2 regions of the Anoxybacillus sp. LAT27 genome follow, and region 1 is predicted to be linked to the other one. Evidence: riboswitches for the same ligand, from Rfam matches in the RefSeq annotation. Region 1 holds a riboswitch; the other holds the start of a gene.
What was found. A riboswitch is a leader RNA that binds a small molecule or an ion and turns the genes downstream of it on or off. The one in region 1 is predicted to bind S-adenosylmethionine.
Positions count from the first base shown of each region.

Region 2: it holds a riboswitch for S-adenosylmethionine, as region 1 does, so the genes downstream of both, metK (methionine adenosyltransferase) here and LD028_RS13920 (methionine biosynthesis PLP-dependent protein) in region 1, are expected to answer to the same signal.

Region 1 is NZ_JAIWYK010000440.1:1,476-4,896, reverse strand. It holds gene LD028_RS13935 (phosphatidylglycerophosphatase A family protein) at 1-478, shown strand, start outside; gene mscL (large conductance mechanosensitive channel protein MscL) at 583-978, opposite strand; gene LD028_RS13925 (cupin domain-containing protein) at 1,104-1,577, shown strand; SAM riboswitch class I at 1,692-1,799, shown strand; gene LD028_RS13920 (methionine biosynthesis PLP-dependent protein) at 1,862-2,965, shown strand; gene metC (cystathionine beta-lyase) at 2,969-3,421, shown strand, end outside.
Region 2 is NZ_JAIWYK010000445.1:399,770-403,190, forward strand. It holds gene LD028_RS17510 (phosphatase PAP2 family protein) at 1-367, shown strand, start outside; gene metK (methionine adenosyltransferase) at 412-1,617, opposite strand; SAM riboswitch class I at 1,738-1,846, opposite strand; gene pckA (phosphoenolpyruvate carboxykinase (ATP)) at 2,020-3,421, shown strand, end outside.

The DNA.
Region 1 (3,421 bases):
GTTGCAGTTATTAACAGAACGTGGGGTAACGATTCCAGCCATTGCTGAGATTGTATATGAAATGCAAAGTCCGTATAATAAAAATTTAACGATGGCAGAATGTATCGAAAGTGTAGAAAAAGTGTTACAAAAACGCGAAGTACAACATGCGATTTTAGTTGGTATTGAGCTTGATAAACTAGCAGAAAACGGCATGTTGTCAGAGCCGCTTCAAACGATTGTCGAAACGGATGAAGGGCTGTTTGGCGTCGATGAAACGTTAGCGTTAGGGGCGGTACTCGGATACGGAAGCATTGCGGTGACGACATTTGGTCATCTCGATAAAAATAAAGTCGGAATCATTAAGCAGCTTGATACGAAACGTGGCAAAGGCGTGCATACGTTTTTAGACGATTTAGTCGCAAGCATTGCCGCAAGCGCCTCTGGTCGCCTTGCGCACAACTTGCGCGACGAGGAAGAAGCTGCGTTGAATGCGTAAAAAAAGCCGTAAATCCGCATGGGTTTACGGTTTTTTTACGGAAAAATGTGAAATATAAACGGCTTGCTTATTATGCGAATGAAGCCCTCAAAAAGCTTTAGGGGCTACGGTGTTTCTTTTTGCTGTTTTAACAAATCGCGAATTTCTGTGAGTAGTTGTTGTTCTTTTGTCATCGTTGGTGCGGTTTGTTTCGTTTCTTCTTGTTTTTTGATTCGCTCGTGCAAGTTGTTTAAAAGTTTGACAAATAGAAAAATCGAAAAGGCGATAACTAAAAAGTCAACGACGTTTTGAAGAAACACCCCGTATTTCACTTCCGCTTTGCCGACTTTCCAAGATAACCCGCTAAAATCAATGCCACCTAAAATAAGACCAACGAGCGGCATAATGATGTCGTTGACGAGAGAAGAAACGATTTTCCCGAACGCCCCGCCGATAATGACCCCGACAGCTAAGTCGATGACGTTGCCTCGTACTGCGAATTTTTTAAATTCGTTCCACATCGGCATGCCTCCTTTTGTTCATACTTTACCATACCCCCATTCTATTTGTCGATTTTTGCATGCGAGGCGCATGGTCGGGCAGTTGTGCATAACATGACGATGAATATGAAAAAAGAGGTGGGAACATGTATTACGTGTATCCAATGTATCCAATGTATCCATATCCGATCATGCCTTATCCGCTTCCGCGGGAATATACGAAAGATTACGGACCGAACCCGTTTGTCATTCAAATTGAAGAAGCGACGAAACGAAACAATATGTTCCGTACGACGTTATGGACAGGTCCGCATTTACAAGTGACGTTAATGAGCTTGCGTGTCGGGGAGGATATTGGTTTAGAAATTCATCCGGGCGTGGATCAACTTTTACGTATTGAACAAGGCGAAGGCATCGTGCGGATGGGAAAAAGGAAAAATGAATGGACGTTTGAACGACGAGTGGGCGACGGTTCTGCTATTTTTGTCCCTGCAGGAACGTGGCATAATGTAATAAACATTGGAAACGTTCCGCTAAAATTGTATTCCATTTATGCGCCGCCACAACATCCAGCCGGCACCGTCCATCCGACAAAAGCTGATGCTCTTGCGGCGGAATGAGAGAAAAGACTTGGGGGAAGCCCTCACGTGTTGGAAAAGGATAAAAAATAGTTGCAATTTTTCGGAAAATAAGATACATTAATTAAAAATCAGAAAATTCAATATCGTTTTGCGTTCTTATCAAGAGAAGGGGAGGGACTGGCCCGATGAACCTTCAGCAACCAGCCGAAAGCGGTCAGGTGCTAAATCCAGCGAATTGGCGTTCAATTCGGAAGATAAGAAGAAGCGACTGTAAAAGCCTTCTTCTTTGAAGGCTTTTATTTTTTTAGAAAGGAAGAGAGCGAATGAGTCATGTGGAAACGATATTAGCGCAAATTGGCAATCGAAGCGAGACGGTGACAGGGACGGTCAATCCGCCTGTCTATTTTTCAACAGCGTATCGGCATGAAGGGATCGGACAGTCGACAGGGTACGATTACATTCGGACAGGAAACCCGACGAGACATATTGTCGAGGAGGCGATTGCGCAGTTAGAAGAAGGGGATCAAGGGTTTGCATGTAGCTCAGGCATGGCGGCGATTCAAACGTTGTTTGCGTTGTTTGAAAGCGGCGATCATTTCCTCGTTTCAGCCGATTTATATGGCGGAACGTATCGGCTATTTGAAAAAGGGTGGAAGAAATACGGTTTGTCGTTTACATACGTCGATTTTCGCGATCTCGATGCGGTAAAGGCGCATGTGACGGACAAAACGAAAGCGATTTTTTTAGAAACGCCGACAAATCCGCTTATGCAAGAGGCGGATATTGAAGCGGTGGCAACGTTTGCGAAGCAATATGGGTTGCTTCTTATTGTTGATAATACGTTTTACACCCCTGTGTTACAAAGGCCATTAACGAAAGGGGCGGACATCGTCATTCATAGCGCAACGAAATATTTAGGCGGGCATAACGACGTGCTTGCCGGGCTCATTGTTGCCAAAGGAAAAGAGCTATGCGAGCAACTCGCGATGTATCATAACGCGATTGGGGCGGTGTTATCACCGTTTGATTCATGGCTGTTAATTCGCGGCATGAAGACGCTTGCGCTGCGCATGCGTCAGCACGAACAAAACGCGAAAGCCATTTATGAATTTTTAACACAACACGAAGATGTGACGGATGTGTTATATCCGGGGAGAGGCGGCATGTTGTCGTTTCGCGTGCGCGATGAAAAATGGGTGAATGCCTTCTTACGAAGTTTAAAACTGATTACGTTTGCGGAAAGTTTAGGCGGTGTCGAAAGTTTTATTACGTATCCCGCGACGCAAACGCATATGGATATTCCAGAGGATATTCGTATCGCCAACGGGGTATGTAATCGTTTGTTACGTTTTTCGGTCGGCATTGAATACGATGATGATTTAATTGCTGATTTAGCACAAGCGTTTCAGCGTATGAAAGAGGTGTAAAAAATGGATGTACAAACAAAGCTCGTTCACAATCAATGGCAGATTGATACGCAAACGGGCGCAGTGAGTGTCCCGATTCATCATGCATCGACGTTTCATCAGTTTGATTTTGATACGTTTGGCAAGTACGATTATAGCCGTTCTGGTAACCCGACGCGTGAGGCGCTTGAGGAAACAATTGCGGAACTGGAGGGGGGCGTCAGCGGTTTTGCGTTCGCATCGGGCATGGCGGCCATTTCTACGGCATTTTTATTATTGTCAAAAGGCGATCACGTGTTGGTTACCGATGACGTATATGGTGGAACGTACCGCATCATCACGGATGTATTGAGCCGATTTGGCATTGAATATACGTTTGTTGATATGACTGATTTAGATGCGGTGGCACGTCATATTCGCCCAAACACGAAAGTCATTTATATGGAAACGCCGTCCAATCCGCTTTTGAAAATTACA
Region 2 (3,421 bases), on a different contig from region 1:
ATTGCGGGATGAATGGCGCGATACTGCTATCGCAAGTGCGATCGCCTTAGCACTCAGCCATATTCCTGTCGCAATGATGAAAAAAATATATCCTCGCAAACGACCGTATATTTCACTGCATAAAACGAAAGTAACAAAAAACCCATTAACTGACCATTCATTTCCATCAGGACATACGACTGCAATATTTTCTGTCATCGTCCCATTTTTACTATACGCCCCGTCATTAACAATCTGGCTCTTGCCGATCGCATGTAGCGTTGCTATTTCGCGCATTTATTTAGGGCTTCATTATCCTTCTGATGTACTTGCTGGTTGTATGCTCGGTACGTTATTTGGTATTGCTTCATTTTCTGTTCTTACTTAAAAAATAGGAAAGGAGAGCTACATCTTGTAACTCTCCTCTTTTCCTTACTTCGCTAACTCTAATGCTTGTTGTTTTAACGCTTCTGCTTTATCTGTACGCTCCCAAGGGAGATCAATATCTGTGCGACCAAAGTGGCCGTAAGCAGCTGTTTGTTTGTAAATTGGACGGCGAAGGTCAAGCATTTTAATAATGCCTGCTGGGCGAAGATCAAAGTTGTTGCGCACCACTTCAATTAATACATCTTCAGACACTTTGCCTGTGCCGAACGTGTCGATTGAGATCGATACAGGTTGTGCCACACCGATCGCATATGCTAATTGCACTTCACATTTATCTGCAAGGCCTGCTGCGACAATGTTTTTCGCTACGTAACGAGCCGCATATGCTGCCGAGCGGTCTACTTTCGTTGGGTCTTTTCCTGAGAAAGCCCCACCGCCGTGACGAGCATAACCACCGTAAGTGTCAACGATAATTTTGCGTCCTGTTAACCCTGCGTCACCTTGTGGACCACCGATGACGAAACGACCTGTTGGGTTAATGAAATATTTTGTATTTTCATCGATCAACTCCGCTGGAACGACAGGTTGAATAACATGTTCTTTAATGTTGCGCACAATTTGATCTTGCGTAATTTCTGGATGATGTTGTGTGGAAACAACGATCGTATCAATGCGTACAGGTTTGCCGTTTTCATCATACTCCACTGTCACTTGCGTTTTTCCGTCCGGGCGTAAGTATGGTAAAATGTCCTCTTTACGCACTTCTGCTAAACGGCGCGCAAGCTTATGGGCAAGTGAAATTGGAAGCGGCATAAGCTCTTTCGTTTCGTTGCACGCGAAGCCAAACATTAATCCTTGGTCTCCTGCACCGATCGCCTCGATTTCTTCATCTGTCATTTGTCCTTCACGAGCTTCTAACGCTTTGTCAACACCCATCGCAATATCTGGAGATTGTTCATCAATGGATGTTAATACGGCGCACGTATCTGCGTCAAAACCGTATTTTGCACGCGTATAGCCAATTCCACGAATCGTTTCACGGACAATTTTCGGAATATCTACATATGTAGATGTTGTAATTTCTCCGCTCACTAAAACAAGTCCTGTTGTTACACTCGTTTCGCACGCAACACGCGCATTTGGATCATTTGCTAAAATCGCATCTAAAATCGCATCGGAAATTTGGTCACAAATTTTATCCGGATGCCCTTCCGTTACAGATTCAGATGTAAACAGACGACGTTTAGGCATTCAAACATTCCTCCTCAGTATAATGACAAATGATACGGTACTCATCCCTCTTATTATGGTCTATCGTGAAAAAAACCTTTCCCTCAGAGGAAAGGTTTTTGCATTTGTCTGCGCCTTTCACTCTTATCGTTCAAGGGCGTTCCCTTGCCACAGGTTAGCACCTTTTCACGTATGTGACGGTTGCTGGGTTTCATCGGGCCTGTCTCCCTCCACCAACTCGGGATAAGAGTATCCGTTCATTTCAGCATCATACCACATCCGTACGAAACGAGTCAACGTTTTTCTATATGGATTATTTTGAAATTAAACTGAAGAAAAATACACGAATTAGTATGGACTATTTATTAAAATGTGTTATACTTTTTACATAAAGATAAATCAAACAAAGGTAGGTTTTGTCCAATGAATTCCATTGAACTGACAAACAAATTATCAACACTCTTACAAAGGGATGGGGTTTTTCATAACTTATCTGTACCACGACTAGTAGAAAAAGTACTAACTCGGAAAGAAGGCATCCTAACTTCATCAGGAGCAATTTGTGCAACAACTGGGAAATATACAGGCCGTTCTCCAAAGGATAAATATATTGTCGAAGAACCGTCTGTGAAACATAAAATTGATTGGGGAACTGTCAATCAACCTATTTCTGAAGAGGTATTTGATAAGCTTTACAACAAAGTGATCGATTATTTAATGACAAAAGAAGAACTATTTGTATTTAATGGCTTTGCAGGCGCAGATCCAGCTTATCGTTTGCCGATTCAAGTGGTCAACGAATTTGCTTGGCATAACTTATTTGCTCATCAATTGTTCATTCGTCCAACAGCGGAAGAATTACAAACACATGAACCACAATTTACAGTCATTTCTGCACCAACATTTAAAGCTGATCCATCTATTGATGGCACGCGTTCAGAAACGTTTATTATCATCTCATTCGAGCGCCGCACTGTACTAATTGGTGGAACAGAATATGCAGGGGAAATGAAAAAATCGATTTTCTCTGTCATGAACTTTTTATTGCCAGAGCAAGGAATCTTCCCGATGCACTGCTCAGCAAACGTCGGTCAAGAAGGCGATGTCGCGCTCTTTTTCGGTTTATCAGGCACAGGGAAAACAACGCTTTCTGCTGATCCAAACCGTCGGTTAATTGGCGATGACGAGCACGGTTGGTCAAACAACGGTGTCTTTAATATTGAAGGCGGATGTTATGCCAAATGCATTAACTTATCACGTGAAAAAGAGCCACAAATTTTTGATGCGATTCGCTTCGGCTCTGTATTAGAAAACGTCATCGTTGACCCAGACACGCGCATACCAAACTATGACGATGCAACATTAACTGAAAATACGCGCGCAGCATATCCGCTCGAAGCGATGGATAATATCGTGCAGCCGAGCGTTGCTGGCCATCCGCATACAATCGTCTTTTTAACAGCAGATGCGTTCGGCGTATTGCCGCCAATTAGTAAATTAACGAAAGAACAAGCAATGTACCATTTCTTAAGCGGCTATACGAGCAAGTTAGCGGGCACAGAACGCGGAGTGACAGCGCCGGAAGCAACATTTTCTACATGCTTCGGTTCACCGTTTTTACCGCTTCCTGCAACGCGTTACGCAGACATGCTTGGTCAAAAAATTGACGCCCACGGTGTTCAAGTGTTTTTAGTAAACACCGGTTGGACTGGTGGTGGATACGGCGTTGGTGAACGAATGAAGCTATCGTATACACGCGCGATGGTAAAAGCGGCGTTAGAAGGAGAATTAAACAACGTAGAAACTGTTCAAGATCCTATTTTCG